2 regions of the Acidovorax sp. NCPPB 3576 genome follow, and region 2 is predicted to be linked to the other one. Evidence: predicted binding sites of a transcription regulator. Region 2 holds the regulator's gene; the other holds the start of a gene.
What was found. Region 2 encodes FNR, which switches genes on or off when oxygen is low (the NO sensors DNR and NnrR bind a similar motif). Its sites were predicted from a motif close to TTGATNNNNATCAA; they were not measured.
Positions count from the first base shown of each region.

Region 1 (9,919 bases), 640 kb from region 2:
AACTGGGCCGAAGGGTGCTGGGAACGGCGATGATGTCCATCCCCAGCACGCGGGCCATTTCGGTGAGGGTGGAGTAGCGGGGGTCCAGGTCGCCCCCTTCGGTCCGCTGCACAGTCATGCGCGAGAGGCCAGCCCGTTCGGCCAATTGGGCCTGGGTGATTTGGCTGGCCTTGCGGGCCACGGTCAGGCTGTGGATCAGATCGTTGGTCATGATCCTGTTTATACTCTTTTTCGCCTAAAAGAGTATTTTGAGTTTCAAATCTGCCCTTGAATGGCGTCAATGGCGTGGACAGGGGGTTCGCAAAAACGAGGGCCATGCGGCCCTTGTTTTGCAGACAACACTTTCAGGCGAATGTGTTGACCTGTGTGCCGAGCGAGCCGGAGGTCGCCAAACCGGGTTGGGGCATCGATTGCTTCATCGAATCGATCAGCAGGGCCGCAGAGGCTTCTTGCGTATCCAGCGCTTTTTTCAGCACCCGGATGTTCAAGGCATCGGAGTTTTTCTGGCTGGCCATCGCCGTGGCGGTGTTGACGACGGATTGGGAAAGCGCGACATCCATGGGGTGCTCCTGTAAAGGCCTCGGGGCGAGGCCACGGCAAAGACCCCTCCTTTTCGGCAGAACCGCCCGGAACTGAAGCGTTGGCCGGGGCAGAAAACTCAATCGAGCGCGCTGGCCCCATAGGCTGAACAGGCCGACAGGTCCGACGCGCTGCCGGTGGGCAGGTGGGAGGCGGCATCGCGCAGCGCCGTGCGCAGGCCCTCCTCCAGCACCGGATGGTAGAAGGGCATGCGAAGCAGGTCCTGCACCGTGAGCGACCGGTCGATGGCAAGCGCCAGCAAATGCGCCAGGTGTTCGCCGCTGGGCGCGCACAGTTCGGCCCCGAGGATTCGGCCGCTCTCGCGCTCTGCGTACACGCTCAGGCGACCCTGGTTGTGCTGTGCCGCGCGTGCGCGGCCCTGGCGGGAGAAATCCACCGAGCCCGTCACGAATTCGTCTTCTTTCAGGTCCTTCCAGGCACGGCCCACCACCGCCGCGTTGGGCTGGGTGAATACGATGGACAGGGGGGTGCGCCGCCGAAAGCCCAGCGGTTCGGGCGCCATGGCGTTCAGGGCGGCGATGTGCCCTTCATCGGAGGCTTCGTGCAGCAGCGGCCGGCGGTCGTCGGCGTCGCCGGCCATGAACACGGCCAGGTCTGCGATCTGCATGGTGTTCGCATCCACGGGCGGCTTGCCGTGCGGGTCCAGCGGCACGCCCAGGGTGTCGAGGCCGAGGTGTTCGATGTTCGGCCGCCGTCCCATGGCCGCCAGCACCTGGTCCACCACCACGGTGGTGCCGCCGTTGGTCACTTCGATCCCGCCCGGCACTTCGCGCAGGCGGGCTTCCTCTCCCAGGCTGACCACGAATTCGCCTTTCAGCAAGGCCTTGAGCGTTCCGTTGATGTCGGGATCGGACAGGCCGGCCACCGACTGGCCGGTGGAGAACGCCGCCACTTCCACGCCCAGCCGGGACAGGGCCTGCGCCAGTTCCGCGCCCAGCGGCCCCAGCCCGATGACGGCCATGCGTGGCCCCAGGGTGGGCTGCTCGAAGAGGGTGTCGGTGGTCAGGATGCGGTCGCCGAAAGCCAGCCATTCCTCGGGAATGAGGGGCCGCGAGCCGGTGGCGATGATGATGCTGCGGGCGTGGTAGGTCTGGCCGCCCACTTCCACCGTGCCGGGGCCGCGCAGCCGCGCATGGCCCGAAATGCCTTGGTCGCCGACCGCCGATGCCTTCTCGGTGCCCGCCACGAATTCGTCGCGCAGGGCGCGCACGCGCCCCAGCACCGCCGGCAGATCGACCGACAGGCCATCTGCGCCGCGGATGCCGAAGGTCTCGAAGGCGTGGCGTCGGTGGTAGGCGTTGGCCGCTTCGATCAGCATCTTGGACGGCATGCAGCCCACCCGCGCGCAGGTGGTGCCCCAGGGGCCATCGTTGACGATCCGCACGCGGTCGCTGCGTTTGCGCACCTCGCGCAACGCGGCAAGGCCTGCCGATCCCGCGCCGATGATGATGGCGTCCAGGGGTTGGCTCATAGGTCGATCTCCTCAGGGGTGGCGAATGGCTGAGTGTCCCCGGGCCGCAGGGCAGGGCCTGTAGGTGCAGGGCACTTTCGATCCCGGGCGATGAAGGGCTATGGAGCGATCCAGCCGATGCGGCCCTGGCAGGCATCGTTCAGCCGCTGCACGAACGCCGCCTCCTGCGGCTGCGGCAGCTGGATGTGCATGGCCACGAGCGAGCCGTGGGCCACCTCGCCCAGCGTGGCGCCGGCCGCCTCGACCTCGCGGCGCACCAGGCCCTCCAGGGCATAAGGCACCTCGCACTGCAGCGCCACCATGCGCTGAAGCGGCACCTTCTCGGCCGGCAGCAGCGCCTGCGCGATGGTGTCGGTATAGGCCCGCACCAGCCCGCCCGCACCCAGCTTGACGCCGCCGAAATAGCGCACCACGGTAGCCAGCACGCCTTCGAGGTCCTGGTGGCGAAGCACTTCCAGCATCGGCCGGCCGGCCGTCCCGCCGGGCTCGCCGTCGTCCACCGCGGCCGACTGGCCGCCTGCCAGCAGCGCCCAGCAGATGTGCGCGGCGCCGGGGTGCAGCTGCCACAGTGCATCGACGGTGGCCTGTGCCGATGCGCGGTCCGCCATGGGCTGCACGCAGCCGATGAAGCGGCTTTTCTTGATGACCAGTTCGCTGTGGGTGGGTATTCGCAGGGTGTGGGGCATGGGCGGCGGAGCTTAACTGCACGCCGGATCCATGGGCGGCGTTCGGCACAAGGCTTGATGCACCTCAAGGCGCTGCATTGGCCCCGTGCGTACGCTCCTTCCATCGCGCTGTTGCGTCGCCCGGCTGCATGGAACAGGCCGGCAACGCCAAGCGCACGGACCTGTTTTATGAAGAAGGAAGACATCATGGCAAACCATTGGAAATTCGCTGCACTCGCGCTGGTACTGGCTGCCGGCCCCACCTGGGCTGCCGACTGCACGGCCGAGATCGAAGGCAACGATGCAATGCAGTTCAACAAAGCGACCCTCGCGGTCCCGCAAAGCTGCAAGCAGTTCACCATCAAGCTCAAGCACGTCGGCAAGCTGCCGAAGACCGCCATGGGCCACAACTGGGTGCTGAGCAAGGCCGCTGACCTGCAGCCCGTGGCCACCGACGGCATCGCCGCCGGGGCCGCCAAGAACTACGTGAAGGACGCGGACACCCGGGTGATCGCGCACACCAAGATCGTGGGCGGAGGCGAGAGCGACTCGGTGACGTTCTCCACCCAGGCGCTCAAGGCCGGCGAGTCCTATGCCTATTTCTGCTCCTTCCCCGGCCACTCCGCGCTGATGAAGGGCACGCTGACGCTGGTGAAATAACCTGCAGCGGCCACCCGGCCCTGTTGCCGGCGGTGGACACAAGGGCCCTCTTTTCGGTGGGCCCTTTTCATTGACACGAAACGGTCACTCCGCCGCCATACGCTGGCGGCAACCCCTGCATGAAAGGAACCGCCATGCTCGCCCGCGCCCTGACCCACGTGATGAATGCCATGGTGTTTCCCGCCGCCCTGGCCGGCGCCAGCCTCCCGGGCCGCGGGGAGGAGGGGGCCTTGGCCTCGGCCGGTCCTGCCTGGTCCGCTGAATTGCAGTCGCCCTATGGCGAGCCGCCAGCCCCGGATCTGGACCAGCGGGTGCGGGCCTCCGGCGAGTGGTGAGGGGCCGGCCAGGGCCCGCCACGGCCCACGCAGATTGTCCAAAAAACGACGCATAGCACCATCGTGCTGGGGGCACGGGAAGATGCGCCTTGGCCTTCTGTTTCGACAGGGAAGGCCCAAAAGCCTAAAATCGCGCCTTCCCCACGCCTTGCCCTCCATGAACGCCCCCGTTGACGTTTCCTTTTTCGCGCGCGCCGCGAAGCCGCTGACCAGCTACCGCCCTTACTGGGCGAAACGCTTCGGCACGGCCCCGTTCCTGCCCATGAGCCGCACCGAGATGGAGCGCCTCGGCTGGGATAGCTGCGACGTGATCCTGGTGACGGGCGATGCCTACGTGGACCACCCCAGCTTCGGCATGGCGGTCATTGGCCGCACGCTGGAGGCGCAGGGCTTTCGCGTGGGCATCATCGCCCAGCCCGACTGGCAGAGCGCCGATGCCTTCAAGGCCCTGGGCCGCCCGAACCTGTTCTGGGGCGTGACGGCGGGCAACATGGATTCCATGATCAACCGGTACACCGCCGACCGGAAGATCCGCAGCGACGACGCCTACACCCCCGGCGACGTGGGCGGCAAGCGCCCCGACCGCGCGGCCATCGTGTACAGCCAGCGCTGCCGCGAGGCCTACAAGGACGTGCCCATCATCCTGGGCGGCATCGAAGGCAGCCTGCGCCGCATCGCCCATTACGACTACTGGAGCGACAAGGTGCGCCGCTCCGTGGTGGTGGATGCCAAGTGCGATCTGCTGCTGTACGGCAACGCCGAACGCGCCCTGGTCGAGGTGGCCCACCGCCTGGCCGCGCGCGAGCCCGTCGAGCAGATCACCGACGTGCGCGGTACCGCCTTCGTGCGCCGGCCCGACGACGAAACCGGCCAGGGCTGGTTCGAGATCGACTCCACCAGCGTGGACGAGCCCGGCCGCGTCGAGGCACACGTCAACCCCTACATGACGACCAGCGAGCAGGCGGCCGCGCAAGGCACGACCTGCAGCAAGGAAGATGCTCCTGATTCGATAGCATCCAAGGCAATGGATACTAGGGCACAAGGGCAAAACGGCTTGAAATCCGCCGAGCCCAACCCGGCCATCCAGCCGATGCTGTTCGTGGCCAACCCGAACCTCAAGGCCAAGCTCAAGGTGCCGCCGCGCGAGCGCAGCGTGATCCGCCTTCCCAGCTACGAGCAGGTCAGGAGCGACCCGGTGCTCTACGCCCACGCCAACCGCGTGCTGCACCTGGAAACCAACCCCGGCAACGCCCGTGCCCTGGTGCAGGCCCACGGCGAAGGGCCAACGGCGCGCGACGTGTGGATCAACCCGCCGCCCATCCCGCTCACCACGGCCGAGATGGACTACGTGTTCGACCTGCACTACGCCCGTGGCCCTCACCCGAGCTACGCCGACGAGAACGGCAGCCACGACGGCGCGACCAAGATCCCGGCGTGGGAGATGATCCGCTTCAGCGTGAACATCATGCGCGGCTGCTTCGGCGGCTGCACCTTCTGCTCGATCACCGAGCACGAGGGCCGCATCATCCAGAGCCGCTCCGAGGATTCGATCATTCAGGAGATCGAGGACATCCGCGACAAGGTGAGCGGCTTCACCGGCACCATCTCCGACTTAGGCGGCCCCACGGCCAACATGTACCGCCTGGGCTGCAAGACCCCCGAGATCGAGGCCGCCTGCAGGAAGCCCAGTTGCGTGTACCCCGGCATCTGCCAGAACCTCACGACCGACCACGGCCCGCTCATCAAGATCTACCGCCGCGGCCGCGCGCTCAAGGGCATCAAGAAGATCCTGATCGGCTCCGGCCTGCGCTACGACCTGGCCGTGAAGTCGCCCGAATACGTGAAGGAGCTGGTGCAGCACCACGTGGGCGGCTACCTCAAGATCGCGCCCGAGCACACCGAGCAGGGCCCGCTCACCAAGATGATGAAGCCGGGCATCGGCAGCTATGACAAGTTCAAGCAGATGTTCGAGCAGTTCAGCGAAGAGGCGGGCAAGAAGCAGTTCCTGATCCCGTACTTCATCGCCGCGCACCCGGGCACGAGCGACGAGGACATGATGCACCTGGCCATCTGGCTCAAGAAGAACGGTTTTCGCGCCGACCAGGTGCAGACCTTCTACCCGAGCCCCATGGCCACGGCCACGGCCATGTACCACAGCAACAAGAATCCGCTGCGCAAGATCACGCGCGACAGCGAGACGGTGGACATCGTGCGCGGCGACAAGCGCCGGCGCCTGCACAAGGCCTTCCTGCGCTACCACGATCCCAACAACTGGCCGCTGCTGCGCGATGCATTGAAGGCCATGGGCCGCGCCGATCTCATCGGCAACGGCAAGCACCACCTGATCCCGACCTTCCAGCCGATGACGGACGGCAGCTACCAAAGCGCCCGCCGCAAGAACAGCACGGTGGCGCCGGTGACGGCGCAGCGCAAGGCGGCGCCGGCCAAGGGCGTGGCGTTCAACAAAGCCGCGCAGCAACCCGTGGCCGGCCGCATGCTGACCCAGCACACGGGCCTGCCGCCCCGCGCCGGCCTAGCCGGAAAGCCCGCTGGCGGCGCCCCCTCCGGCAAAACGTTCCGCAAGGGGCGCTGAGCCTTCCGGCGACGGGGCGTGCGGCCCGGGCGCCTCGGTGGGTGCGAGCGCGAACGCCTGCGGCATCGGTTGGGGCCGGCCGATGGCATGCCCCTGTGCGTGGTCCACGCCCATCGCGCGCAGCGCCTCCAGGATGGCCGGGGTTTCGGCGAATTCGGCGATGGTCTGCTTGCCCATCACATGGCCGATGTGGTTGATCATCTCCACCATGGCGCGGTTGGCGGGGTCTTCCAGCATGTCGCGCACCAGGGCGCCGTCGATCTTGAGATAGTCCACCGGCAGATGCCGCAGGTACGTGAACGAAGACATGCCCGCGCCGAAGTCGTCCAGCGCGAAATGGCAGCCCTGCTGCTTGAGTTCGCGGATCAGCCGGATGGCGTTGGGCAGATGGGCGATCGCCGCCGTCTCGGTCACCTCGAAGCACAGCTGGTCGGCCAGCACCCCATGGCGCGCCATCTGGTCGCGCAGATATTCCAGCAGGGTCTCGTCGCCCACGCTGGTGCCCGACAGGTTGATGGCGCACAGCGTGATCGGCCGGCCCTGCGGCTGCCGGCGGCGGGCGGCGAGGGCGGCGAAGGTGTGTTCCAACACCCAGCGGTCCAGCGCCTGCGCCAGGCCGAAGCGTTCCGCTGCCGGCACGAATTCGCCGGGAAAGATCGCCTGGCCGCCATCGCCCTGAAGCCGCAGCAGCACTTCCACATGCAAGCCGCCATCGCCGCAGGCCCGCAAGGGGGCGATTTCTTGCATGTAGAGCTGAAAGTGGTTTTGCTCCAGCGCCTGGCGGATGCGCTGCACCCAGTGCATGTCGTCCAGGTGGCGCGACATGGCAGCGTCCTGCAGCTGATAGACATAGACCGTGTTGCGCCCGCGCTCCTTGGCGCCGTAGCAGGCCATGTCGGCCACGCGCAGCACCTCCTGCAGGCTGGTGAGATCGGCCGTCAGGTGCACCAGCCCGATGCTCAGGCCCGTGCGCAGGATGCGTGCGCCCCAGGGCAGGCGCAGCTCCTGCGCGTGGTGGCGTATCTGCTCGGCGATGCGCTCGGCCACTTCGTGGGGGCAGTCCTGCAGCAGCACGCCGAACTCGTCGCCTCCCAGCCGCGCCAGCGTGTCGCCCTCGCGCAGCCCCCGCTGCAGCATGCGGCAGACCTCGCGCAGCATCTCGTCGCCCGCGGGGTGGCCGCAGGTGTCGTTGATCACCTTGAACTGGTCCAGGTCGATGTACAGCAGCGCGCCCGCGACCTCTGAGGCGCGCGGGCGCGCCAGCAACAGGCCCAGGCGGCGCTCGAACTCGCGGCGGTTCACCAGCCCGGTGAGCGTGTCGTGGCTGGCCTGCCAGGCGAGCTGTTCCAGGTATTGCTGCTCGCGCGTCACGTCGTGCAGCACCAGAACGGCGCCGTCCAGTTGCCCCTGGCTCATGAGCGGCGAGCCCACCAGCGTGACCGGCACCGTGCTGGCATCCGGCCGCACGATGCGGTGCGGGCGCTCGTCGTGCAGCCCTGCGGTGCCGTGCAGGGCGCGTTCCAGCAATTGCGCGATGCTGCTGTGCGTGGCGGTTTCAGCGCCGCCGGGCAGCGCGTTCGCACCGCCTTGGTGGCCCATGTGCAGCAGCTCCGCCAGCGGCATGCCCACGCTGGCCTCGCGCGTGCGGGCCAGCAGGCTCTCGGCGGCGGGATTCATGTAGCGCACGTTGCCGTGCAGGTCGGTGGTGACGATGCCGTCGCCGATGGCGGCCAGCGTGGTGCGGGCCTGCTCGCGCTCGGCCTCCAGCGTGGCCTCGACCTGGCGGCGCTGCCCCATCAACTGGCGGGTATGGGCGAGCGTGAGGGCGATCAGCGCGAGGACCGTTGCCACGTTCAGCCACAGCAGCCAGCCCATGATGCGCCGCGAACTGTCGCCCATCGCCGCGCTGAAATCGGTCGCCGCCGGGGTCACGCCGACGTCGATCTCATCGATCAGGCGCTGCCATCGCTGCACCATTCCGGGCGTCACGCCGCCCGCCAGGTATCCGGCCCGGATCTCGCGGGACAGGGCGTCCAGCCGCTGCAGGTACTCGTCGCCCTGAATCCAGTGCCGGATGGGCTCGCGCAGGATGTCGTAGTCCCGAAACAGGCGGAGCATCCAGATCAGCCCGGCCACGTCGCTGGGGTGGTTGCCGCCCCGAAGGAACGCGTCGCGGGCGCCGGCCAGATTGGGCTCGGGCGCCTCGATCAGCAGGCGCGCCTCGCGATCGGCCAGCGGGATCTGCAGTGCCTGCTGGAACTGCTCGTACATGCGCCCCTCGCCGGTGGCGACGTATTGGCCGAGGTAATGGATGGCGTCCTTCTGCCCCTTGGTCCACTGGCTCTCACCCGCCACGAACGCACGCACGGTGGACAGCACATAGAGGCTTGCCGAAGCCACGATGGCCTGCAGTATCAGGATGGCGATGAAAGGGCCCGTGAGCCCGGACACCCATGGGCGCCGATGGATTCCTCGCGGAGGAAGTGGCGCGTCCATGCAATTACCGCAACGGGGTTGGGATGTTCGTCGGCGGGCGGCGCAGACCCTGCGGCATGGCCGAGCCCGGCGCTTCCGTCAAGAAAGCGGGGCATCCGGCAGACAACGCGGGGAGGCAGGCCATGGCGCACTATATCGACAGGCGGGCCGAAAACCAAGGCGATGTACCCGTGGAGACGGGGGGCGGGGGGCTGTCCCGGGCAGCAGCAACCGCGCCGCGCCGCAGGATCAGGGCTGCGGCTGCGAAATCAGCTCTTCAATGATGAGCCGCCGGTAGTAGAAGGCGGCTTCAGCGCCAAGGGGCTCGAGCGCCGTCTGCAGGCTTTCCGCGTCGTCGTCATCGCCCGCCTTGACCAGCAGGCCGTGATGCCCGGCGGCCGCCAGCTCCGAGATGCGGCGCACGATGGTGCCTTCGGCGCCCACGGAGGGCAGGGGGGCATCGGCATTGCCCAGGGTTCGCACCACGTGCTGCAGGATGGCGTCCGGGGTGGCGTGGGAGATGTCGCTGCGTTCGCCATCGGCCGATAGTGCCTCGGCCGCATCGCGCGCATGCACCTCGTCGGGGAAGAGGGCGAAGACATAGCCCGTGGGGTAGAAGGTGCCGGCCGAGGACGTCATGTCCGGGTCGAGGACGAAGGGCTTCATGGGATTCCTCTCGCTGTGGATTCACCGGCCATTGGGCCTCGGCCGGCGCGGTGGTGCTGTAGGGCAGGACTCGGCACAGGTGTCGGACACGTCCCAGTCGATCCCCGTCGATGATGGCAGGGCGAATGAGCCAAAACAGCCTCCAGCGCAATAAGGACTAGGGGGTTGTGCTATGAAAAACGGAGCATCCCGTCCCGCGCCCATAAAAGCGCCGCCGCCAGCCCGGCGCAGTTCGCCACCACCGTGACCCAGTAAACCGCACGGAACGATGCCTTGCTCGACTTGTGTCGCAGCCACTGCTGCGCCCACCACGCCGCCGGCCATCCGCCCAGCAGGGCCAGCAGATGCAGCCGCTGCTCGCTGGTGCGCCATCCGCCGCTGCGCGCGGCGGCCTTGTCGCTGGCGTACACGGCGAACGTCACCAGGTTGACGCCCACCAGCGCCACCAGCCACC
Region 1 covers NZ_CP097267.1:2,686,085-2,696,003, reverse strand. The annotation lists gene M5C98_RS12365 (helix-turn-helix domain-containing protein) at 1-211, opposite strand, end outside; gene M5C98_RS12360 (YjfB family protein) at 345-560, opposite strand; gene M5C98_RS12355 (dihydrolipoyl dehydrogenase) at 659-2,071, opposite strand; gene M5C98_RS12350 (IMPACT family protein) at 2,170-2,757, opposite strand; gene azu (azurin) at 2,944-3,396, shown strand; gene M5C98_RS12340 (hypothetical protein) at 3,516-3,731, shown strand; gene M5C98_RS12335 (YgiQ family radical SAM protein) at 3,889-6,324, shown strand; gene M5C98_RS12330 (EAL domain-containing protein) at 6,265-8,775, opposite strand; gene M5C98_RS12325 (hypothetical protein) at 9,049-9,465, opposite strand; gene M5C98_RS12320 (DUF1294 domain-containing protein) at 9,636-9,919, opposite strand, start outside.
Region 1: azu (azurin) is a predicted target of FNR. The motif match lies at 2,812-2,825, and genes of this name have one in related genera.

Region 2 (9,919 bases):
CGATCAGCCACGCCTGCTCCACCGGCTCGAACAGCACCTCGCCCTGGCACATCAGCGCCATGATCACGGAGCGGCGCACCAGGTCGTCGCGCGTGAGCGCCAGGCCGCGCACGACCGGCAGGCGCCCCTGGTTGATGAAGTCGTAGTACTCGTCCAGCGTCTTGGCGTTCTGGCTGTAGGTCGCGCCCACGCGGCCGATGGCCGACACGCCCAGGCCGAGCAGGTCGCAGTCGGGCTGGGTGCTGTAGCCCTGGAAGTTGCGGTGCAGCCGGCCCTGGCGCTTGGCCACGGCCAGCGCGTCGCCCGGCAGCGCGAAGTGGTCCATGCCCACATAGACGTAGCCGGCGTCCTGGAACGCCCGCAGCGATTGCGACAGCATGGCCACCTTCGACGCCGCCAGCGGCAGATCGGCCGGCACGATGCGGCGCTGGGGCTTGAAGCGCTCGGGCAGGTGGGCATAGGCATACAGCGCGATGCGGTCGGGCCGCAACCGGCCGACCTGCTCGAGCGTGCGCTCGAAAGACTCGGGCGTCTGCCGCGGCAGGCCGTAGATCAGGTCCACGTTGATCGATTCGAACCCCAGCGCCCGCGCGCTGGCCACCAGGTCGAAGACCTGGCCTGCCGGCTGGATGCGGTGCACGGCTTTCTGCACTTCGGGGTCGAAGTCCTGCACGCCGAAGCTCAGGCGGTTGAAGCCCAGCTCGGCCAGCAGCGCCAGCCGGTCCGCATTGACCGTGCGCGGATCGATCTCGATCGAATACTCGCCGCCAGGCGCGAGCGTGAAGCTGCGCTGGAGCATGGCCATCAGCGACCGCAGGCCGTCGTCCGACAGGAACGTCGGGCTGCCCCCGCCCAGGTGCAGCTGGCTCACCACCTGCCCCACGCCGCACTGGGCCGTGTGCAGGTCGATCTCGCGGCTGAGGTAGCGCAGGTACACCTCGGCCCGCTCGGGATGCCGGGTGATGATCTTGTTGCAGGCGCAGTAGTAGCAAAGCGATTCGCAGAACGGGATGTGCACATACAGCGACAGGGGCAGCGCCTTCGCGGCGGACCCCAGGCGGCGCTGCTGCAGAGCGAGAACGTATTCGTCCTGCCCGAAGGCCTCCACGAACCGGTCGGCCGTCGGGTAGGAGGTGTAGCGGGGGCCGGGCACGTCGAAGCGGCGCAGGAGTTCAGGGGTGACAGCGATCATGGGATTTCCTTGTGCCTGCCCAATGTGCCGCAGCCCTTACGGGAAACCCTTGACATGGGTCAAGGGTTCTGCAGGCGCACACTGCCACAATTGATCCATGACAGGTGCCCTGCGTTCGCCCGGGGTCTCCCACCCTGCCGGCAGCCGCCCTCTCCTCAACGCAAAGGCCTTGTCCATGAATCCGCAAACCATCAAAGTGGCCTGCTCGAACTGCAACCTTCGCGAGTTGTGCATGCCGCTGGGTCTGAACGACCAGCAATTGCAACGGATCGACGACATCGTGGCCGTGCGCCGCAAGGTCAAGCGGGGAGCCACCCTGTTCCACAATGGCGAGCCCTTCAGTTCGCTCTTCGCCATCCGCACCGGCTTCTTCAAGACCTGCGTGGCCACCGAGGACGGCCGCGACCAGGTCACGGGCTTTCAGATGGCCGGCGAGATCATCGGCCTGGACGGCATCGTCAGCGACCACCACACCTGCGACGCCATCGCGCTGGAAGATGCCGAGGTCTGCGTCATGCCCTTCGACCGCATCGAAGAGCTGTCGCGCGAGGTCACGGCGCTGCAGCACCACGTGCACAAGATCATGAGCCGCGAGATCGTGCGCGAGCACGGCGTGATGCTGCTCTTGGGCAGCATGCGGGCGGAAGAGCGCCTGGCGGCCTTCCTGCTCAACCTGGTGCAGCGCCTGCATGCGCGGGGCTTCTCGCAGTCCGAACTCGTGCTGCGCATGACGCGCGAGGAAATCGGCAGCTACCTCGGGCTCAAGCTCGAGACGGTGAGCCGCACTTTCTCGAAGTTCGTCGAGGACGGCATCGTCGAGGTCAAGCAGCGCCACGTGCGCATCCTGGAAACCGACGCGCTCAAGCGCATCGTGAACTCGCAGAACTGCCACTGAGCGGCCCGGCACAGGCACCGACGCTCGCACCTCATGCGCCCGGGTGGTGGCGCGCGCAGTCGGCGGGCCGGTCGGTCACCGGCACGGGGCAGCGGTTCAGCTCGAACGGCGACATGGCCAGCAGCGTGGTGAGCGCGCTCGACGCCATCGTCACCAGCCAGAAAGCAAAAAAAGCGATGGTGTAGACGCCCTCGCGCGAGAGCGCCAGCGGCTGTCCGAACCAGTGCATGTCCTGCGGGTCCACCAGGGCAAAGACCAGCATTTCCAGCACGCCCGCCATCAGGAAGGCGGGCCATGCAATCCACATGAGGCGTTGGGTCCACATTGCGCTTGTCTCCTCGTTTCGGGGGGGGGTGCGGACCAGCCGCTTTTCAGCGCGGCTGGTCCTGCGCGGGGGTGGCCGCATGGTTGCGCGCCTTCATGGCCGGGGCCAGGCTGTTCGACTGGCCGCCCAGCGTCTTGTTGATCTCGATGCCCTGGCGGTAATAGTCCTCGGCCACCACCGGGTCGGGGCGCACGATCGCCACCCACAGCGTGGTAAAGCCCGCCACGACCACGATGGCCGGCCCGGCAATGACCATCCAGACGAAGCCGAACTTCCACCAGGGAGCGGACGAAGGAACGGAAACCGGTGCGGTGGCGACGGTAGGGGACGGCATGGTGTTCACTCCTGACAGGAAAGAAGGAAAGGCGGCCGGGCCGAAGGCCTGGCGCCTGGAATCGAAACGGTGGGGCCGGCGGCTCTCATCGCGGCACCAGGAACACCGACTTCTCGGCGACATGGCCGCCCGAGCCCAGCGCCTGCACGTCGAACTGCACGGCATGCGATCCGGGCGGCGCGGAGCCGTAGGGAATCTGCAGGCGCACGGCCACCCAGCGGGATTCGGCCGCGCCGATCTCCACCTCGGCATCGGACGCCACGCGCAGCCCCTGCAGTCCGCTCGCGCCGATGCGGTAGCGCTGGCCGGACTCGGTGGCGTTCATGATCTGCAGGCGGTAGATGTTCTCCAGCTGCCCGCCGGCCACGATGCGCGAGAGCGCGGCGCGGTCGCGCACCACGTCCACCTTGAGCGGCGTTCGCATGACCAGGCTGGCCAGCAGCCCCACGCACAGCGCCACCAGCACCGCGCTGTAGATCAGCACGCGGGGGCGCAGCACGCGGCGCAGCATCTGCGCGCGCCCCCAGCCCGCCGCCACGCCGTTCTGGGTGGAAAAGCGGATCAGCCCCGGCGGGTAGTGCATCTTGTCCATCACCGTGTTGCAGGCGTCCACGCACAGCCCGCAGCCGATGCACTCGTACTGCAGGCCGTTGCGGATGTCGATGCCCACCGGGCACACCTGCACGCACAGCGTGCAATCGATGCAGTCGCCCAATCCCTTGGCCTTGTAATCCACCGTCTTGGTGCGCGGCCCGCGCGGCTCGCCGCGCGCGTCGTCGTAGGTGACGATGAGCGTGTCGCGGTCGAACATGGCGCTCTGAAAGCGTGCGTAGGGGCACATGTACTTGCACACCTGCTCGCGCATGAAGCCGGCATTGCCGTAGGTGGCGAAGCCGTAGAACAGCACCCAGAAGATCTGCCAGCCGCCCTGCATCGCCAGCAGCTCGCCCGACAGCTGGCGGATGGGCACGAAGTAGCCCACGAAGGTGAAGCCCGTCCACAGCGCCACCGCGATCCAGAGGAACTGCTTGAGCGCCTTCTTGCGCACCTTCTCGAAGGTCCAGCCCCCGGCGTCCAGGCGCAGGCGCGCGCTGCGGTCGCCCTCCACCCGGTGCTCGATCCACATGAAGATCTCGGTGTACACCGTCTGCGGGCAGGCGAAGCCGCACCACAGGCGCCCCGCCACCGCGGTGAACAGGAACAGCGACATGGCGCTGACGATCAGCAGGCCCGTGAGGTAGATGAAATCCTGCGGGTACAGCACCAGCCCGAACAGGTAAAAGCGCCGCGCCCCCAGGTCGAACAGCACCATCTGCCGCTCGCCCCACTGCAGCCAGGGCATCACATAGAACACGAGCTGCGTGAGGGCCACCATGGCCCAGCGCCAGCGGGCGAAAGCGCCGTGGATGGAGCGCGGGTAGATCTTCTTTTGCGCCTCGTACAGCGACACCATCTCGGCGGCCGCATCGGCGGCGCCAGGCGCGACCGGGGTGATGGGAATGACCTTGCGGGCAGGCCCGCTGGGTGGCTTCATGGCAGTTCTCGAAAGGGTCGGCCGGCAAAGGAACGCTCAAGCGGCGGCACCGCCGGCCAGGGTGCACCGCCAGGGGCGGAGATCGCGTTCCTCGGGGTCATCGGCTCGTTCAGCGCACCGCGTTCGCGCGGTTGGACAGGCCCCACACGTAGGCGGTGAGCACGCCGATCTGCGCCTCGGTCAGCTTGTCGGCCTGGGCGGGCATCACGTTGACCTTGCCGTGGTTGACCATGGCGGTGATGGCCGCCTCGCCCCAGCCGTGCAGCCAGATGTCGTCGGTCAGGTTGGGCGCGCCCAGGGCCGTGTTGCCCTTGCCGTCCATGCCGTGGCAAGCCGCGCAGGCAGTGAACTTGGACTTGCCCAGCGAAGCGCGCAGCGAATCGTGCGGGCTGCCCGACAGGCTCAGCACATAGTGCGCGAGGTTGCGGATGTCCTCGGGCGAGCCCACGGCCGCGGCCATGGGCGGCATGGTGCCCATGCGGCCCTTCTCCAGCGTCTCGCGGATGTTCTCCGGCGCGCCGCCGTGCAGCCAGTCGTTGTCGGCCAGGCTGGGAAAGCCCTTGCTGCCGCGTGCGTCCGAGCCGTGGCACTGCGCGCAGTTGTTCATGAACAGGCGCTCGCCGATGGCCATGGCCTCGGGGTTGGCGGCCATCTCCTCGGTCTTCATCGCGGCGAAGCGCGCGTACAGCGGCGCAAGCTCGGTGCGGGCCTTGGCCATCTCGGCCTCGTACTCGCCGGCCTGCGTCCAGCCGAACTGGCCGGCGAAGCGGCCCAGGCCCGGATAGACGGCCAGGTAGCCGAAGCCGAAGACGATGGTGAGCACGAACAGCCACATCCACCAGCGCGGCATGGGGTTGTCCATCTCCCGCAGGTCCTCGTCCCAGACGTGGCCCGTGGTGTTGTCGCTGCTGGGGGCGACCTTCTTGCGCGCCGTGATCCAGAGCAGCAGCAGGCAGCCCAGAATGCCGACCACGGTCAGCCCCGCTACGTACAGCGACCAGAAATTGTGGGTGAAGTCACTCATGTCGTTCTCATTGTTTTTTGCGGATCAGTCTTGCTCGAAGGGCAGGCGCGCGGCCTCCTCGAACCGGGCCCGGTTGCGGCGCGAGAACGCCCAGACCAGGATGCCGAGGAAGCACGCCAGCGATGCCAGCGTGGCGACGATGCGCACAGTGGTGATGTCCATGACCAGCTCCTTGGGGTTCGTTACTTGAGGGCGCGGCCCATGACCTGCAGGTAGGCCACGAGCACGTCCATCTCGGTCTTGCCCTTGACCTCCTCGGACGCGGCGGCGATCTGCTCGTCGGTGTAGGGCACGCCCACCGTGCGCAGCGCCTTCATGCGCGGCGCAGCCACGGCGGGATCGACGGGCGTCTTCTCCAGCCAGCTGTAGGCGGGCATGTTGGATTCGGGCACGACGTCGCGCGGGTTGTTCAGGTGGATGCGGTGCCACTCGTCGCTGTACTTGCCGCCCACGCGGTGCAGGTCGGGGCCGGTGCGCTTGCTGCCCCACTGGAAGGGGTGGTCGTACACGAACTCGCCGGCCACCGAATAGTGGCCGTAGCGCAGCGTCTCGGCGCGGAAGGGGCGGATCATCTGCGAGTGGCAGTTGTAGCAACCCTCGCGCAGGTAGATGTCGCGGCCCAGCAGCTGCACCGCGGTGTAGGGCTGCACGCCCGTCACGGGCTCGGTGGTGGACTTCTGGAAGAACAGCGGCACGATCTCGGCCAGGCCGCCGATGGCGACCACCAGCACGATCAGCACGATCATCAGGAAGTTGTTGGTCTCGATCTTCTCGTGCGAGAAGCCGGCCGATTTGGGGTTGTGTTCGGACATGGAATGCGCTCCTCGGGGCTCAGGCATGGGCTGTGTTCACGGCAGGGATCGACACCTTGACCGAGCGGCCCGAGATGGCGGTGGCCCACACGTTCCAGGCCATCACCAGCATGCCGCCCAGGTACAGCAGGCCGCCGGCGAAGCGGACCACGTAGAACGGATAGGTGGCCTTCACGCTTTCAACGAAGGTATAGGTGAGCGTGCCGTCGGGATTGATCGCGCGCCACATCAGGCCCTGCATGACGCCGGCGATCCACATCGCGGCGATGTACATCACGATGCCGATGGTGGACATCCAGAAGTGCAGCTCGATGGCGGGCACCGAGTGCATCTTTTCCCGGCCGAACAGGCGCGGAATCAGGTAGTACAGCGAACCCATGGTGATCAGGCCCACCCAGCCCAGGGCGCCGGCATGCACGTGGCCCACGGTCCAGTCGGTGTAGTGGCTGAGCGCGTTGACGGTCTTGATGGACATCATCGGGCCCTCGAACGTGGCCATGCCGTAGAACGACAGCGACACGATCAGGAAACGCAGGATGGGGTCGTCGCGCAGCTTGTGCCAGGCGCCCGACAGCGTCATCACGCCGTTGATCATCCCGCCCCAGCTGGGCGCCAGCAGGATCAGCGAGAACACCATGCCCACCGATTGCGTCCAGTCCGGCAGCGCGGTGTAGTGCAGGTGGTGGGGGCCCGCCCACATGTAGGTGAAGATCAGCGCCCAGAAGTGCACGATCGACAGGCGGTAGCTGTACACCGGGCGGCCGGCCTGCTTGGGGATGAAGTAATACATCATCCCGAGGAAGCCCGCGGTGAGGAAGAAGCCCACGGCATTGTGGCCATACCACCACTGCACCATCGCGTCCTGCACGCCGGCATAGGCCGAGTAGCTCTTCATCCAGCCCGCAGGCACTTCGGCGCTGTTGACCAGGTGCAGCAGCGCCACCGCCAGGATGAACGCGCCGAAGAACCAGTTGGCCACGTAGATGTGGCGCACCTTGCGGCGGCCGATGGTGCCGAAGAACACGATGGCATACGACACCCACACCAGCGTGATCAGGATGTCGATGGGCCACTCCAGTTCGGCGTATTCCTTGCCGGTGGTGTAGCCCAGCGGCAGGCTGATGGCCGCCGCCACGATGACGAGCTGCCAGCCCCAGAACGTGAACGAAGCCAGTGGCCCCGCGAACAGGCGCACCTGGCAGGTGCGCTGCGCCACGTAGTAGCTGGTCGCGAACAGCGCGCAGCCGCCGAAGGCGAAGATCACCGCGTTGGTGTGCAGCGGCCGCAGGCGGCCGTAGCTGAGCCAGGGAATGCCGAAGTTGAGTTCCGGCCAGGCCAGCTGGGCGGCGATGAAGACGCCGACCAGCATGCCCACCCCCCCCCACACCACGGCCATGATCGAAAACTGCCGGACGACGGTGTCGTCGTAATGCGCGGCAGCGGTTTTTGGAGATTCCATCGTGCACCTCTTTGATTGCACGGAAAGTTTCTTCCGGATACCCGTTGGGGGCATTGACGCATGTCAATCGTTGCGATGAATCCGGCCGGGGTGTTGCGCCGAAAGCTCAGGCGCGGTGAAGGACGCGCGGGGCGTGCAGCGCAGCACCACGCGATGCACCGCCGGCCTCGCCATGCAGCAGGCGCAGGCGGCCGCCATCGCAATCGGAATCGCGTGCGCTCAGTCGTCGCGCAGGATGCGTTCGCCCTCTTGCTCCACGTCCTCGAACTGGCCGCGGTGCACGGCCCAAGCGAGGCCCATCAGCACCAGCAGCACCAGCACCACGGACAGCGGAATGAGCAGGTACAGGATGTCCATCAGACGCCTTCCGCGACGGCCGCGACGCCTGGGGCCACGGGGGCCAGGGGCGCTGCCTGGGCGCCGGCCACCACGCCACCCGCCCCCTTCGCCAGCCGCGCCGCATTCGCGACCACCAGCAGCGAGCTGAGCGCCATGCCCAGCCCGGCCAGCCACGCCGGCATGAGGCCCGCCACGGCCAGCGGCACGCACAGCGCGTTGTAGAGCGCGGCCCACCACAGGTTCTGCCGCACCACGCGCAGGGTGCGGCGCGCCAGCAGCAGCGTCTGCACCACCTGCTCCAGGTCGCCGCCCATCACCACGAAATCGGCGCGCGACTGCGCCAGCGGCACGGCGCGGCCGAAGGCGAACGACACATGCGCGCCCGCCAGCACCGGCCCGTCGTTGAGCCCGTCGCCCACCATGGCCACGCGGTGGCCCCGCGCCTGCTCGGCCTGCAGCAGCGCGAGCTTGTCCTGCGGCGTGCAGTCGCCCTGCGCCCGCTCGATGCCCACCTGCGCGGCGATGCGCCGCACCGCGCCGGGCCGGTCGCCGGAGAGCAACTGCACGGCCACGCCCGCATCGCGCAGGCGGCGCACCGCGCGCGGCGCTTCGGGGCGCAGGTCTTCGCGCCAGTCGAACCGGGCCAGCTCCACCCGCGTGCCGTCGCTGTGCTGCTCGGACAGCACCACCTGCTGCCCCGCGGCGCTGTCCTCGGCCCCATCACCGGCCGGGCCGCCGGCGCCCGCATGGCGCACCGAGCCCAGGCGCACGGTGCGCTCGCCCAGGGCCAGGCGGCCGCGCCCGTCGGGCACATCTTGCGGCCCGGCACCGCCTTGCTGCAGGAGCGCCACCAGGCCTTCGCCCGCCAGTTCCTGCACCTCCAGCACCCGCCACTGCGTGGCGCCATCCAGTCCCTGCTGCGATGCCGCAGCCACCAGCGCCCGCGACACCGGGTGCATGGAATGGCGGGCCACGGCTGCGGCCAGCGCCAGGGCATCGGCCCGGTCCACGCCCGGTGCCGGGTGCACGCCGCGCACGGCCATGCCGTCGCGCGTGAGGGTGCCGGTCTTGTCGAACACCACGGTGTCCACGCCCGCCAGGGCCTCCAGGGCCTGCAGGTGGCGCACCAGCACGCCCTGGCGCGCCAGCGTGCCCGCCGCGGTCAGCATGGCCACGGGTGTGGCGAGCGACAGCGCGCAGGGGCAGGTCACGATGAGCACCGCCACCGCCACCATGAGCGCATGGCCCGGGTCGGTGGGCCACCACCACGCGGCGGCCAGCGCGGCGGCCGCCAGCACCGCGATGAGAAACGGCCGCGCGATGCGGTCCGCCAGTTGCGCCAGGCGGGGCTTTTGCAGCGAGGCGCTTTCCATCAGCGCCACGATCTGGGCGAAGCGCGTGTCGGCGCCCACGCGCTCCACCCGCATCTGCACGGCCGACTGCAGGTTGTAGCTGCCGGCAGTCACCGCGCTGCCCTCGGGCCGCGCCACGGGCGTGGACTCCCCCGTGAGCAGGGCCTCGTCCGCGAGCGTGTCGCCCCGCGTGATGCGCCCATCGGCCGGGAAGGCCTCGCCCGGCAGCACGCGCACCGTGTCGCCCACGGCCAGGCGCCGCACGGCCACGCGCACGAAGGCGCCATCGGGCCCCAGGCGCTCCACGCTATCGGGCAGGCGGTTCATCACCGCCTCCAGCGCGCCGGCCGTGCGGTCGCGCAGCCGCAGCTCCAGCCAGCGGCCGGTGAGCAAAAAGAACACGAACATGGTCAGCGAGTCGTAGAACACCTCGCGCCCGAAGATTCCGCTGGGATCGAAGGTGCCCGCCGTGCTCACCCCGAAGGTGATGGCCATGCCCAGCGCCACGGGCAGGTCCATGCTCACCCGGCGCAGCCGCACGTCGCGCAGCGCGTTCGCAAAGAACGGCCCGCAGGCGAAGATGACCACCGGCAGGGTGATGACCCACGAGGCCCAGCGCAGCAGTTGCTCCATCTCGGCCGTGAGGTCGCCCG
Region 2 covers NZ_CP097267.1:3,330,570-3,340,488, forward strand. The annotation lists gene hemN (oxygen-independent coproporphyrinogen III oxidase) at 1-1,192, opposite strand, end outside; gene fnr (fumarate/nitrate reduction transcriptional regulator Fnr) at 1,368-2,087, shown strand; gene M5C98_RS15360 (hypothetical protein) at 2,119-2,412, opposite strand; gene M5C98_RS15365 (FixH family protein) at 2,459-2,746, opposite strand; gene ccoG (cytochrome c oxidase accessory protein CcoG) at 2,832-4,280, opposite strand; gene ccoP (cytochrome-c oxidase, cbb3-type subunit III) at 4,390-5,304, opposite strand; gene M5C98_RS15380 (cbb3-type cytochrome oxidase subunit 3) at 5,329-5,466, opposite strand; gene ccoO (cytochrome-c oxidase, cbb3-type subunit II) at 5,487-6,116, opposite strand; gene ccoN (cytochrome-c oxidase, cbb3-type subunit I) at 6,136-7,575, opposite strand; gene ccoS (cbb3-type cytochrome oxidase assembly protein CcoS) at 7,795-7,932, opposite strand; gene M5C98_RS15400 (heavy metal translocating P-type ATPase) at 7,932-9,919, opposite strand, start outside.